Posidoniimonas corsicana: one gene and its partner. The protein of the gene in region 1 binds, or shares a complex with, the protein of each later gene. Links are inferred from orthologs where the notes say so. Each region holds a gene or a part of one and is shown in the gene's direction. Other genes may lie near its edges.

What was found.
Region 2: rpsT (region 1) and rpsO share a complex: the UniProt entries of both Bacillus subtilis proteins name them as parts of the 30S ribosomal subunit. The link is inferred for Posidoniimonas corsicana from one-to-one orthologs.

Annotation. Positions count from the first base shown.
Region 1 is NZ_SIHJ01000001.1:960,319-967,606, forward strand. The notes cover bases 4,450-7,288. They hold rpsT (30S ribosomal protein S20), read left to right. Parts: upstream 4,450-5,652; coding sequence 5,653-5,925; downstream 5,926-7,288. Other genes in these bases: KOR34_RS03595 (tetratricopeptide repeat protein), read left to right, coding at 4,450-5,594; KOR34_RS03605 (dihydroorotate dehydrogenase electron transfer subunit), read right to left, coding at 6,117-7,028; KOR34_RS03610 (pseudouridine synthase), read right to left, coding at 7,025-7,288. Also shown: KOR34_RS03575 (cytochrome P460 family protein), read left to right, coding at 1-1,049; KOR34_RS03580 (hypothetical protein), read right to left, coding at 1,080-1,595; KOR34_RS03585 (hypothetical protein), read left to right, coding at 1,978-2,322; cobA (uroporphyrinogen-III C-methyltransferase), read right to left, coding at 2,382-3,893; more of KOR34_RS03595, read left to right, coding at 4,044-4,449. UniProt on the Bacillus subtilis protein: Binds directly to 16S ribosomal RNA.
Region 2 is NZ_SIHJ01000002.1:309,827-317,107, reverse strand. Bases 1,591-4,422 are described here. They hold rpsO (30S ribosomal protein S15), read left to right. Parts: upstream 1,591-2,787; coding sequence 2,788-3,057; downstream 3,058-4,422. Other genes in these bases: pnp (polyribonucleotide nucleotidyltransferase), read left to right, coding at 3,348-4,422; KOR34_RS17365 (acyl-CoA desaturase), read left to right, coding at 1,591-2,308. Outside these bases: KOR34_RS17375 (ComEC/Rec2 family competence protein), read left to right, coding at 1-196; KOR34_RS17370 (hypothetical protein), read left to right, coding at 366-1,004; more of KOR34_RS17365, read left to right, coding at 1,325-1,590; more of pnp, read left to right, coding at 4,423-5,462; KOR34_RS17350 (hypothetical protein), read left to right, coding at 5,576-5,791; KOR34_RS17345 (two-component system sensor histidine kinase NtrB), read left to right, coding at 5,885-6,688; KOR34_RS17340 (sigma-54-dependent transcriptional regulator), read left to right, coding at 6,814-7,281. UniProt on the Bacillus subtilis protein: One of the primary rRNA binding proteins, it binds directly to 16S rRNA where it helps nucleate assembly of the platform of the 30S subunit by binding and bridging several RNA helices of the 16S rRNA.

The DNA of each region.
Region 1 (7,288 bases):
CGCTCGACGGCCTGCCAACCCGCATGGCCGTGATCCAGGACACCACCTACCCGGACGCCGAGAACCTGGCCGCGCACAAGGACATTGAGGTCAAGGTCCGTGAGGAGGGCTACGCGCGGCACAACTTCTCGGGGCTCAACCTGTTCCTAATCGAGCTGTTCGAGCAGTTCGACGACGTGCTGGGCGTGCGGACGCAGGACTACATGACCGGTTCAAAGCTGGAGATCGACAACGCCCGCCGCAACTTCCTCAACACCGCCCGCAACGAGACGGCCGAACTCTCGCTCAGCAGCCGGCTGGATGACGAGGACCTGCTGGCCAACGTCACGGTCCGGAACAAGGCCGGGCACCGATTCCCGACCGGGGTTGGGTTCCGCCGTGCGTTCCTGGAGTTGCTGGTGATCGAGCGGCCTGCGGAGCAGGGTGGGGAGGAGCGGGTGGTATGGGGTTCGGGCCGGACCAATTCGGTCGGCGTGATCGTCGACGCGGCGGGCGAGCCGCTTGAGACCGAGTTCTTTGACGACCACGCCGCCGGCGGTCAGCTCAGCCAGCCCCACCACGAGGAGATCACCCGCGAGGATCATGTGCAGGTGTACGAGTCTCTGCTTCACAACGCCGAGGGCCGGTTCACCACTAGTTTCTTGCGGGGCTGCAACACGATCAAGGACAACCGGCTGCTGCCACGTGGGTGGACGCCGATGGGCCCCTCGTCCGCGTTGACGGGCCGGTACCTGCAGGCCACGCACCCCACCGGCGGCGCGGCTGACGACCCGCGCTACCAAGACGGCAGCGGAACGGACGAGGTCGCTTACCGGGTCGCGCTGCCGGCGGGAGTCGACCGGACGCGGCTCGAGGTGCGGGCAACGCTGCACTACCAGGCGTTGCCGCCCTACTTCCTGAAGAACCTGTTCGACCGCGCGCCAGATGGCCCCGCAACCCAGCGGCTGTACTTCCTGCTGAGCCACGCCGACTTCAGCGGAACGCCGATCGAAGACTGGAAACTTCCGATCGCGAGCGCGACCAGCGCGCCCGATCAACCAGAGGAGTAGCGGACGCCGTCCCCCTAGCAGACCGAACCCCTAGCAGACCGAACCCACGCCATGCCGGCCACGCAGGCCTTCGAGTGAGTTCCACACGCGGCGTGACAACAGATTGATGATCTCGGCGCGGCTGAGACGGCTGAAGGCGATGTCGCGGATCGCCAGTTCATCGGCCGTTAGCTCCTGGCTGCTGGTGGCGGTCAGTATCGGGAAGTCAGGGTTGTCGGTCATCACCGCGTGGGCCAGCGTGTCGACCAGTTCCTGATCGGTTAGGCCCTCGAGCATCGCCCGGCGGACGACTTCCTGCTCGCGGGACAGGCGGAGCCGCCGGCGTTCAACCAGCAGCAGGTGGATCTGCACGATGTTGATGACCAGGAAGGTCACGTGCCAAAACGTGGGTCCGTACAGCGGAGTCGGCGTGCAGGTGGTGAAGAAGATCACCCCGAACGCCAGCCCGAAGCAGGTCAGCACGCGGAGCCAGAGCATGTCCCTGCCCAGGAACGACGCCAGGTAGAACAGGTTGGCTACGTGGATACACCACTCGTCTAGAAACACGGGGGGAGCTCCGGCGGGGGAAGCGGGTCGACGGGCAGAGGGCGATGCAGGTTCTGCACCAATTTGGGTCCGGCATTATGCCCCGGCAAGCCCAAATCAGCTATTCCCCCGGATCCCCCCAATCGGCAGGGTGGGTCGCACGGGATCATCGCCTGGTGCCGGGTGTCACCCAGAGGGCGCCCGGTGCGCTATCGCAAACCAGGGTGGCGTCGCAAAGACCACCCGGCTGCGAAGAAACGGCCGGATTGGCGTTGGCACGGCGGTTGCTTCCCTTCGCTCAGAAGTAATCGAGCGATCGGTAACCATCGCTTGGAGCCGAGACCGCCGGCGTCTGCCGACGCCGGGCTCCAAAGCGAATCCCACCCCTGAAAGGACGGAAACCATGCGTAGTACTAACCTATTAACTCTTACTCTCGCGACCCTCGTCGGCGGCGGCCTTACCTTGGCTACAGGTTGCGCCGAAACCGACCGCTACGAGACCAACAAGCCGGTTATCGAGGCGGAAGACAACGACCTTGAGAGGACCGGCGACGAAATTGAAGCCTCGGCCAAGGAGGCCTGGGAAGACACCAAGGAGGGTGCCCGCGACGCCGTCGACGCGGTCGTTCCTGACGAACCGATTGTCGACGTTGAAAGCCCGCTCGGTGACGTCAAGGTCGGCGAGGACCCCGTGACCGGCGATAAGAACGTCGAAGTCGACGCCGGTCCCGATGCCGACGAAGAATAATCTGGGTGCCCCAATCTGACGCGATCGCCGCCCCGCAGCGCTGCTGCGGGGCGGCTTTTTCATGCGCCGCCCGCCGCTTGCAGGATAGCGGCAATCACGCCTTCGGCCGTGTACTCTCTGGCGACCACGTCGGCGGGACGGCCGAGTTCCTCCAGCACGCCAGCGGTTAGCGGGCTGATGGCGACCAGGCTCGTGCCGCTAAGCTGATCGCCGTAGAGACCCACCAGCGAACGGGCGATGGCCGAACTGGTCACCGTGGTCCACTGCACGCGTCCTGCCGCCAGGGCCTCGGCGATGTCGGCGTCAGGCGTGGTGACGTCGGAGCTCTCGTACGCCACCACCTGCTGCACCTCGGCGCCGGCCGCGCTGAGTTGTTCCGCCAGGACTTCACGCCCGCGACTCGCCCGCACCAGCAGCACCCGCTTGCCCTGGCATTGCGGCGCCATGGCGTCGGCGAGCGCCTCGGCGCGGTACTCTTCGGGGCAGAGGTCGGCCCGCAGGCGGTGGTCGGCCAACGCCATGGCCGTGGCGGGGCCGATGGCCGCCAGCCGCACGCCGCCCAGTCGGCGTGCGTCGGCGCCGGTGGCGTAGACCGCTTCGAGGAAGTTGTTCACGCCGTTGCTGCTGGAGAACGCGATCCAGTCGAACTCGCCGCACCGCGCCGCCGCGTCCTCGAGCGCCGCCGGGTCCGGCGCCGGCCCGATCTTGATCGCTGGCTGCTGCAGCACCTCGGCGCCCAGCTCGCGCAGGCGGTCGACCATCTCGCCCGCCTGGTGGCGGGGGCGGGTCACCAGCACTGTCTGGCCGAACAGCGGCCGGCCGCTGAACCACTCCATCGCCTCGCCCCGGCGGGCGACCGGGCCGACGATCGCCACCACGGGCGGGCGGACCTTGCCGGGCGCCAGGACGGTCGCGACCTCGTCCAGCCGGCACTCGAATGCCTGCTGATCCGGCAGCGAGCACCGCCGCACCAGCAGCACCGGCGTGTCGGCGGGCTTGCCGTGCTCCAGCAGGCGGCTGCTCCACTGCTGGGCGGTGGTGACCCCCATGTAGACCACTAGCGTCCCCGGCAGCCTGGCGAGTGCGGCGTAATCGAGCGTCTCCTCCTGCTTCTCGGGCTGTTCGTGCCCGGTCATAAAGGTGACGCAGCTCGCCTGGTCGCGGTCGGTGATGGTCACGCCGGCGTAGGCGCCGCTAGCGGCCGCCGCGGTGATGCCCGGCACGATCTCGAACTCCAGGCCGGCGGCGGTCAGCGCGTCCAGTTCCTCGGCCATCCGCCCAAACACGCTGGGGTCGCCCCCCTTGAGGCGGGCCACGGTTCTGCCCGCCAGCGCCGCTTCAACCATCTTGGCGTTGATATCCGGCTGCTTCCACAGCTTCCCCTGCCCGTGGCGGCCCAGGCAATAAAGTTCGGCCCCCGGGCGAGTCCACTCCAGGACCCGCGGCCCAGCCAGGTAGTCGTACAGCACCACGTCCGCCCGGGCTAGCCGGTCGCGTCCGCGGACGGTCAGCAGGTCCGGATCGCCCGGCCCGGCCCCAATCAGATAAACCTTGCCCGGTTGCGGATTCATGCGGCGGCGGTGGACTCACAGTGGGCGGGGTGTGGAAAACGGGCCTGCGGCCGCGTTATTCGATACGAGCATCGTTACCGCCATTATGCCCCTTCGCCCGGCGCCGAACGAGGCGCCCAGGCGCTGCCCCACCGAACCCGCGGTGATACGATGAAGAGTACGGTCCCCTTGTCCCTCCGCCCGGCGCCCGATTGGCCCATGCCCGACCCGTCCGAAGCCAGCAGCGACTTCGCCCCCCGCGCTGGCCGTGGCATTTCGCCCGCCACCCGGCAGCGGCTCGAGGCGGTGCACACCCGCGCCAAGGCGTGCCTGGAGCGCGGCGACCACGACTACGCCCACGACCTGCTCACTCAGTGCATCGCCGAGGACCCCGGCTCGCTGATCTACGCGCAGACCTTCCGGGCCAACATCACCAAGAAGTACGCGGGCAGCACGAAGAAAAGCTCACGATTTTCGGCCCTCATGGGCGGCAGCTCCGGCAAGGCGGCGGTCGCCAAGGCGGCCGGCAAGGGCGCGTGGACCGAGGCCTTCACGGCCGGCTGCCAGGCCCTGAAGAAGAACCCGGTCGACCTGCCGGTGCTCCGCGAGCTGGCCCGCGGGTGCGGCGAGCTGGGCCACGTTGAGACCCAACTGTTCTACCTCCGCTGGGCGCTGGACCTCGACCTGCACGACGACGAGACCAACCGCCTGGCGGGCGCCGCCCTGGCCGGGACCCGCCAGTTCGATCAGGCCATCGCCTGCTGGCAACGGGTGCTGAAGCAGAAGCCCGAGGACGAAGAGGCCCGCCGCGCAATCTCGCGACTCAGCGTCGAGCAGACCCTGCACGAAGGGGGCTACAACCACGAGATGCTTAAGGGCGAGGGCGCCGCGCCGGACCTGCCGGCCGTGCGGGTATCGGACCTCGCCGCCAAGGACCGCCAGCCCGCCGATGCTGCAGCGGACCCTGACAAAGCCTCCCCCGCGGCGGTTCCACAGTCGAAGGAGGAGCTGCTCGAACTGGTGGAGGAGGAACCGGACAACATCGTGGCCGCGTTCGATCTCGCCCAGATCCTGCACGTGGCGGGGGAAAGCCGGCAAGCGCTCAGCGTTCTGCGGCGGGCTGCAAAGCACTCGCCGGACGCCGAGGCGCCCGAGCACAGCCGGCTGGAAGACCTCCAGCTCCGGGTCGCCCGCGAGCAGACTAAGCAGGCCCAGGAGGCGGCCAAGGCGAAACGCACCCCAGAGCTCATCAAGGCGGCCCGCCAGGTCGTGGCGGAGAGCAACCTTGCCGAGCTGGAGGTATACTCCGCCCGGGCGAAGCGGAACCCCGCCAACACGCGGGCCCAGTACGAGCTGGGGCTGCGGCTGAAGCGATCCGGCGATCACCGCGAGGCGATCAAGGCATTCCAGGCCGCCCGGGGCGACGCCCGCCGCGACGCGGACGTGCAGCTGCAGCTGGGCGAGTGCTTCCAGTTCATCGAGCAGTTCAAGCTGGCCGCCAGCAGCTACGAAGCCGCGGTCAAGGCTTCCCGGCCCGACCAGCAGCACGCCTCGGAGGAAACCCACAAGCTGGCTCTCTACCGGGCGGGGGTGCTGGCCCTGGGGCTGGGGGACCTGGACCGGGCCGAGAATCGCCTCACGGAGCTCGCGGGGCTGGATTTTGGCTACCGGGACGTCGGCGACCGCCTAGACAAGATCACCGAATTGCGTAAAAATGCGTGACTCGCAGCTGGAGGCTGTGATCGCGTAACGCCATTCACCCCCGAGTTTTCCGTCGGCCATGCCAAATTCCGCCAGTGCCCGTAAGCGTCTCCGCCAGGACCAAGCCCGTCGTCTCCACAACCGTTCGGCCAAGGCGTCGGTTCGCACGCAGCTGAAGAAGGTCCGCAAGGCGATCGACGCCGGCGAGGTCGAGAACAGCGAGAAGGAGTTCCAGGTAGCCGCCAAGAAGCTGGACCAGGCCGCCGCTAAGAACCTGATCCACGCCAATGCCGCGGCCCGCACCAAGAGCCGCTTGTCCAAAGCGATCAAGGACCTGAAGAACGCCGGCTAGAGCCGGTGGACGACCGCGGCGGAGCTGCGGTCTGGCGTCGAGCACGCGACTCAGAACGTATCCACTCAGAGCCGCGCCCGTCTTGAAGCGATCCCGCTGGGGTCGATCGCTTCCTGACGGGCGCGGCTCTTTTTTTTTTTTGTGGCTGTAGCCAGGCTGCTTTTTCTTGTAGCTGCCGGCGCTACAACCTGCTACCACTCGATCTTCGCGGCGTCGAACACGGGGCCCTCGACGCAGGTGCGTTTGTAGTCCCAGTCCCCCTCGGGCTGGCGGACCTTGGCCACGCAGCTGAAGCAGATGCCGATACCGCAGGCCATGGGCGTCTCGAGCGACACTCGGCAGGGCGTGCCCCGCTGCAGGCAGAGCTTGGCGACCGCCTCCATCATCGGCTCGGGGCCGCAGCAGTCCACCTGCACGCGGCGGTCGGCGGACTCGTCGAGGGCCGCCTCTAGGAGATCGGTCACTAGGCCGTGGTGGCCGACCGACCCGTCGTCGCTGGCGACCCGCAGGTCGAACCCAGCGCCGCGAAAGGCCGGCTCGCCGGCCAGCAGGTCGGCGGTCCGGACGCCGTAGCACATGACCACCTCTGCCGCCTGGCCGCCATCCCGCAACGGCGCACCGTAGCGGGCGGCGCCGAGCGACTCCTTGCCGGCGGCCAGGAACGGCGTGTAGCCGATGCCGCCGGCCACCAGGATGCGGCGGTCGCACTGGATCGGGTCGAACCCGTTGCCGAGCGGGCCCCACAGCTCGACCGTCCGTCCCGCTGCACAGGCGGCCAGCGCAGTGGTCAGCTTGCCGTGCACGACGTACACAAAGTCGAGTGCAACGGCCTGGCCCGCATCATCGCGGACGACGTCGTACAGGGCGAACGCCCGGCCAAGCATCGGGTCCGCCTGGCCGGCCACGCGGACCATGACGAACTGGCCCGGCACGATCCGCTCGGCGATCGCGGCCGCGTTGACCCGCATGCGGTACGTGCCGCGGGCGAGCTGCTCGTTCTCCAGCACGGTCGCCGGCGCAAAGCAGGCCTGATCCGCGTAGTAGGCGGCGTGCAGCGTCGCGTGTCCTCCGTCACAACCGCTCGGCTCCGTCGTGCCGCTCACTTGATCACTCTCCGCTGGGGCTTGTTGGTAGCGGCCGGCTTGGAGTTCTTGGGCTTGGCCGGCTTGCGCTTCTTTTTCTTGACGGGTCGGCCCTCCTGGGCGGCCCCCGCGTCTTCGACGCACTGCCGCAGCGCCTTGACCTCGTCGCGGGTGAGCGGGCGGTAGGCGCCGGCGGGCATCTCACCCAGCTTGACTGGGCCGTGCGCCACTCGGGTCAGCTTCTGCACCTTGTGCCCCATGGCGGCGAGAACGCGGCGGAT
Region 2 (7,281 bases), on another replicon or contig:
CGACCCGCCCGGCTTGGCCGCGTGGTGCCGGCCGGAGCACGTGGTGATCAGCAGCGCCGCCGGCGTGTACCCCGATCTGGCGAGCGAGAGCTACCAGGAGCAGGGGGCGACGGTGCTGTCGACGTCCGCCGACGGCGCGGTGACGGTGGTCATCGATGCCAGCGGCGTGCAGGTGACCCGCTACCGCGATCCGTAGTGGCACGGCTCACCATTGGCAGGCGAATCTCCGCTGCCGCGCGCAGATTGCAGTAGATATCAGCCCATCCGGCGCCGTCTAATCGGGGCGGCTGGCCAAACCGCGTCGACGCGTTTGCACGACACGCGGCCGCTGCGATCCCCACCTCTACTTACCGGAGCCCCAAGACATGCAATTCAACCTGCGTCTGCTGCTGACGGCGGTGACACTGGTGGCGGTCGCCTGCGCGGCCCTGGCGACTCCCGGCGTGTGGTGGGCGGCCCTGTTTTCCACGGCCGTGTTGTTCTGGCTGATCGCGGCGGTAGCGTTGGCGGTGGGCAGCGACCGGAGGGCCCGCGCTTGGTGGGCCGGCGTGCTGATCGGGGGCGTCGGCTACTGTCTGTTCCTGCCGACCGGCTGGGGGACCGCGCTGAATTCGACCGTGGGGTACTCCGCCGAGCGGAACGGGCTGATCACCAGCAAGCTGTTGGGGGTCGCGTTCGCCTCGCTGCACCCGGTCAACAACAACACGCCGATCCCAACTCCTGTGGGGACGCCGACCATCCCGCAGACGGCCGCCTACTACCAGCCGGCCCAGGCCTACCCGTCGAATCAGAACATCACCGTGGTGGCGACCCCCGTTGCCACCCCGCCCGTGCTGTACGCCCCGCTTGCCCGCGAGAGTTTCCTGACGGTGGGCCACGCGTGCTTTGCAATGCTTGCCTCGCTGGTCGGCGGGCTGCTGGCGGCCCGGGCCTTCGACCGGCGCGAAACTGCCTCCGCGGGTCCGAAATCGGGTGCGCCCGGTGGGTCGCCTCAGATTGCCTAGAACTCCAGGTTTTTGCGGCGGGCCCCGGGAATCCGTCGGCAGCAGAGGGGGTCTTGGGGTATCGGCCCCGGGCAAATCGCTTTAAGCTTGGGCGTGGCCCTCGATTGGGATGTTGAGAATTCTTCTCAAGAGTTGGGGCTATTTCGCGGTTTTATTCGGCCAACGAGGACCCGTTGCCGTAGGAAGCGAAACGGGAAAACCCGCCCCAAGCAAGGAACCTTCTGCTCGGCCGCTTCGGCGGTCACTCTGCTCGATCTCCCCCGGCACCGTCTGAAGCCGGACCTCCCCATACTGCCTGCTGGCACGAGAGACCCCCCGTCATGAGCGTTATCCCTACCGATCCTGTGTCGACGCCCGCCAAAACGAAGCGAACCAAGCCGGTCCCCAAGGCGAAGGTCGACCCGATGGCCGACCCGACCCAGAAGGCCAACTCCTGGGCGCTGTGGCGGAAGGGCCTGGACTGGCCGGTGGTGATCTGGATCGTCGCGGTGCACGCGCTGGCCGTGGCGGCGCCGTTCTACTTCAGCTGGCAGGCGCTGGTGACCTGCCTGGTGCTGATCGGCATGACCGGATCGCTGGGCGTCTGCATGGGCTACCACCGGCTGCTGACCCACGGCAGCTTCAAGACCTACCGGCCGGTGCGCTGGCTGCTGGCGTTCCTGGGAGGGCTGTCGGGCGAGGGCTCGGCGCTGACCTGGGTGGCCAACCACCGCAAGCACCACGCCTTCAGCGACCACGACGGCGACCCCCACTCGCCCCGCCACGGCAAGTGGTGGAGCCACATCACGTGGTTCATGCCCAACCGCGGCATGAAGTGGCACAAGGAGCTGCTGCAGCGGTACGCGCCGGACATGATGAAGGACCGGGTGATGATCGTTCTGCACAAGCTGTTCCTGCCCAGCCACCTGGCGGTCGGCCTGGGGCTGTTCCTGGTGGGCTACTTCGGCACGGCCCTCGGCATGGGCGGCTGGAAGTACGGCCTGTCGATGCTGGCCTGGGGCACCGGGATGCGGATGCTGTACGTGTTCCACGTCACGTGGTTTGTGAACTCGATCTCGCACATGTGGGGCTACCGCAACTACGAGACCACCGACGACAGCCGCAACAACTGGCTGGTCGGACTGCTGGCCTTCGGCGAGGGCTGGCACAACAACCACCACGCCTACCAGCGGGTCGCCTCGCAGGGCCACAAGTGGTGGGAGATCGACCCCACCTACTGGATGATCCTGCTCATGGAGAAGACCGGCCTGGCGTGGGACGTCGTCCGCCTGAAGGACGTGCTGCGGACCACCAAGACGGCCTAGCGTCGCGGATTCGCAGGTTCGATAGCGGTTCGGCCCGCCCCGCCAGGGGGGGCCTACCCTGATGGCAATCCTATCTCCTGGCGGGGTGGGCGGTCGGGGGTCCGCGTCGCCGCCGTTAGCCGGCCTCGGCCCGCTCAGCATCCGGCGTTTTTCACGTCGCAGACCCGCTTGCAGCGTTCCGGAAGTCCGCTATACTGCTGAGCTTGTAGCGTCTGTACGCAGTTACCAGTGTGAAAGTCATTTGTTGGAGCGGGGGCGTTGGGCCCCCGCCGGAAGGAGTTGGCGCTAAACCCCACAGCAACCAGCACCACGCCAAGATCGCGTCTCGCCGGGCTTGCCCCGGCAAGGGCCGGGCGGCCGAGTCGGACGGGCTCGGCGGTTGGCCCACCCGGGACGGCGGCGGCGAGTGGAGCACCTGGGGAGCACGGAGGGCGCCGGGCGATTCAGCAGTTTTTTAGAGGTCTAGCAGGTTTACTCGTATGCCGTTGACGACTGAGCAGAAGCACGATCTGGCCAAGGAATTCGGACGCACCGAGGGCGACACCGGTTCGCCCGAGGTCCAGATCGCGGTTCTCACGAACCAGATCCGCCAGATGACGGAGCACATGAAGGTGCACCCGAAGGACTATTCCAGCCGGCGCGGCCTGCTGCGGATGGTCAGTCGCCGTCGTCGGCACCTGGATTACGTGAAGCGGCACAACCCGCAGCTGTACCTCGACCTGCTCGCACGCCTGGACATCCGCAAGTAGGCAGTCAAGGAAAGAAAAACGCGTTCGCCGGTCGGCCGATCCTGGTCGACCGACTCGGGGTGCGGCCGGCTGTGGTCGGCGGGCCCCGCTGAGTCTTCTTTCAGGCTTGTTCCTCGATCGTTCTCTGCCGCCCGCCCCTCAAACCGGGGCGATGCCGCTGGGCCGCACGGCCCACGTGGCTTCTTGGCTCGTTAAGCCGGCGTGTCCGCCGGCTGGCTCCCGTGTGTGCGAACCCGGTTGCTGCGGCCGTGCCGCGCCCGCTCGACGGTTAGTATTCAGAAAGCAGAACCTTGAAAAAAATCCGCGTTGAACGCCAGATCGGTCGCCACAACTTCAGCATCGAGACCGGCATCCTGGCCAAGCAGGCCGCCGGCGCCGTGCTGACCCAGTACGGCGAGACCATCTCCTTTACCGCCTGCGCCACCGGCCCCGCCCGGCCCGGCATCGACTTCTTCCCGCTCACCTGCGACTACCGCGAGCGGCACGCCGCGGCGGGCAAGTTCCCCGGCGGCTTCCTCAAGCGTGAGGGGCGCCCCACGACCAAAGAGACCCTCACCGCCCGGCTGATGGACCGCCCCATCCGCCCGATGTTCGCCGAGGGCTTCAAGGAAGAGGTGCAGATCCAGAGCTTCGTGCTGGCCAGCGACCGCCAGCAGGACGGCGACATCCTCAGCATGAACGGCGCGTCGGCCGCGCTGTCGATCAGCCCGCTGCCGTTCATGGGCCCGCTCGGCTCGGTGCGTCTGGGCAAGGTCAACGGCGAGCTGGTCGCGTTCCCGACCGCCGAGGAGCTGGAGTTCAGCACGCTCGACCTGATCGTCAGCGGCACCAAGGACGCCATCCTCATGATCGAGGGCTTCGCCCGCGAGATGCCCGAGGACGAGATGATCGAGGCGCTCATGACCGCCCACAAGTACGTGGGCGAGCTGTGCGACCTGCAGGAGGAGCTGGTCGCCCAGGTGCAGCCCCAGAAGATCGACTGGCAGACGCCTGAGCCGGACGGGCTGGCCGACAAGCTGGCCGCCTGGCACGGCAAGCTCAAGGCCGCCAAGCAGACCGAGGGCAAGCAGGACCGCGCCGACGCCGTCAAGGCGGTCAAGGAGGAGGCTCTCGCCGAGCTGATCCCGGACCCGGACGCCGAGGGCGCGTTCTCGCTGGCCTCGTTCGGCCACGAGTTCCACGAGCTGGAGAGCAAGGTCGTCCGCGAGACGATCCTCGAGGGCAAGCGTCCGGACGGCCGCGCCGGCGGCGACCTCCGCGGCCTGTACTGCGAGGTGGACCTGCTGCCCCGCGTGCACGGCTCCGCCATGTTCCAGCGCGGCGAGACCCAGGCCTTCGTCACCGTGACGCTGGGCACCGGCCGCGACGAGCAGCGCGTCGACGGGCTGTTCGAGGAGTACAGCAAGCGGTTCATGCTGGACTACAACTTCCCGAGCTTCTCGGTCGGCGAGGTCCGTCCGATCCGCGGCCCCGGCCGGCGTGAGATCGGCCACGGCATGCTCGCCGAGCGGAGCGTCAACCCGGTCCTCCCCGACCACGACGAGTTCCCGTACACGATCCGGGTGATCAGCGACATCATGGAGTCCAACGGCTCCAGCTCGATGGCGTCGGTGTGCGGCGCCACGCTCGGCCTGATGGCTGCCGGCGTGCCGATCACCAACCCGGTGGCGGGCATCTCGGTCGGCCTGGTGAAGGAGGGCGACCAGTTCACCCTGCTGACCGACATCCTCGGCGACGAGGACCACTTCGGCGACATGGACTTCAAGATCGCCGGCACCCAGAACGGCATCACCGGCATCCAGCTGGACCTGAAGATCATGGGCATCAGCGAGGAGATCATCCGCGCCACCCTGGCCCAGAGCCGGGAGGCCCGGATCGAGATCCTCAAGGCGATGCTGACCGCCATCCCGCGGCCGCGGGCCGGCACCGCGGCCAGCGCCCCGCGCCTGGTGCGGACCAGCATCAACCCGGAGAAGATCGGCCTGCTGATCGGACCGGGCGGCAAGAACATCCGCGGCATCCAGGAGGAGCACGGCGTGACGATCGACGTCGAGGAGGACGGCACCGTCACGATCGCCGGCCCCGATGAGGAGTCGGTCCGCGGCGCGCTCAACCGCGTCGACGCGACCACCGCCAGCGTGCAGGTGGGCCGCATCTACGACGGCAAGGTCACCAGCATCAAGGACTTCGGCGCGTTCGTCGAGATCCTGCCCGGCAAGGACGGCCTGTGCCACATCAGCGAGCTGTCCAACGAGTACGTCGGCAGCGTGGCCGATATCTGCAAGGTGGGCGACCGCATGCAGGTGAAGGTGATCGCCGTCGACGAGCAGGACCGCGTCAAGCTGAGCCGCAAGGCCGCCATGGCTGAGGCCGAAGGCCCCGCCGAGGAGCCGGCCGAGGCCTAGGCCGCCTGTCGCTTCGAACGATGAAACCCACGGCCGGGCCCTGCAAGCAGGGCCCGGCTTTTTTTATCTAACCGCCAAGAACGCCAATTAGGCGGCAAGCAGGGACGCACAGAATGAGTGGCCTCAACCCCTACCGCTCGCCATCGACAGGGCCCAACCGTCCTGAGGGATCAGGGCGCCGGCCGAGTATGGGGGCGCTTGCGGCGATCCTGATCGCCTCGTTCGTCGTCGCGATGCTCGTCACCCCGGCCGACCCGTTCTCGATGTACCTGGCTTTGGCGTTGATTGCCCCCCTGTCCCTTGGCGCCTACTTCGCTGGCCTGAGATAGCTGCTTGGCGCTTTTGGCGTGCTTGGCGGATCCCTCGCGTAGTTGCGGCCCGCAGCTTGGCGTCGCGGCTCCTTGGCGTTTTAATCAACCGTTATGAAGCAGCCCACCAGCGAAGAGACCGTCCAGCGGCTGATGGCGCAGTACGCCGAGATCGCGCGGCTGGCGGGCGGGCTGGCGCACGAGATCAAGAACCCGCTGTCGACCATCCGGCTGAACATGCAGCTGCTGGCCGAGGACCTGCTGGAGGGTCCCGAGGAGCAGATGTCGCCCGCCGAGCGGCGGGCCGCCAAGCGGATCGACGCGGTGCAGCGGGAGTGCAACCGGCTGCAGGACCTGCTGGACGACTTCCTCAACTACGCCAAGGTCCGCCGCGTGGCGCTGGAGCCGCGGAACCTGAACAAGGAGCTGGCCGACGCGCTGGACTTCTTCGAGCCCGAGTGCGCGGCCGCGGGCGTGGAGATCGTGCCGTACCTCGACCCGGAGCTCCCCAGCGTGCTGCTGGACCGCGAGGCGTTCCGCGGCGCGCTGATGAACCTGCTGCTCAACGCCAAGCAGGCGATGCCCGACGGCGGGCAGCTGGTGGTCCAGACCCGCGGCCACGGGGCGACCGCCTCGATCTACCTGACCGACACCGGTGAGGGGATGGACGACGCCACGATCAGCAAAATGTTCGAGGCGTTCTTCAGCACCAAGCCGGGCGGCAGCGGCCTGGGCCTGCCCACCACCGCCAAGATCATCGAGGCCCACGGCGGCACGATCGGCGTGGAGAGCGAGCTGGGCCGCGGCACGCGGATCTCGATCGACCTGCCGGCCGTGGCGCGGCTGGGGGCCGCCAACAAACCGGCCGCTGAACCGCGACCCTCCGGGAGCGGACAACCCACCCCCGACGCCCCCTGACGGTCGCGGCTCCGGCTTCCGCTCGCTGGCGAACTCTTCAATAATCAGGGTTCGGTCCCACCCCTGGCGGGGTGGGCTGTCCTGGCCTGCGGTCGACCCACCACTCCCAACCGACAGCTTCCAACTTGCCACCAGCCACCCCCGCGAAACGAACCGCCCAGGCCGGGCCGCCGGTCAAGGTGCTGATCGTCGACAACGACGACGCCCACGCCGACGCCATGGCCGCCAGCCTCGAGAAGCTGGGCTACGAGTGCGTGGTCGCCACGACCGGCGCCGACGGCGCCCGGCTGCTGGAGCGCGACGCGTTTGAGATCGTCGTGACCGACCTGGTGATGCCGGGCGTGGGCGGGCTGGAGATCCTCGCCAAGAGCAAGGAGCTGCTGCCCGACGCCGAGGTGATCCTCGTGACCGGGCACGGCACGGTCGAGTCGGCGGTCGAGGCGATGCGGGCCGGGGCGTTCAACTACCTGCTCAAGCCGCTCGACCTGCAGCAGCTCCGCGCGGTGGTCGACAACGCCGCCCGCAGCCAGCACCTACGCCGCGCCAACGCCGAGCTCAACCGGCGGCTGGACGAGAAGTTCGGCTTCGAGGGG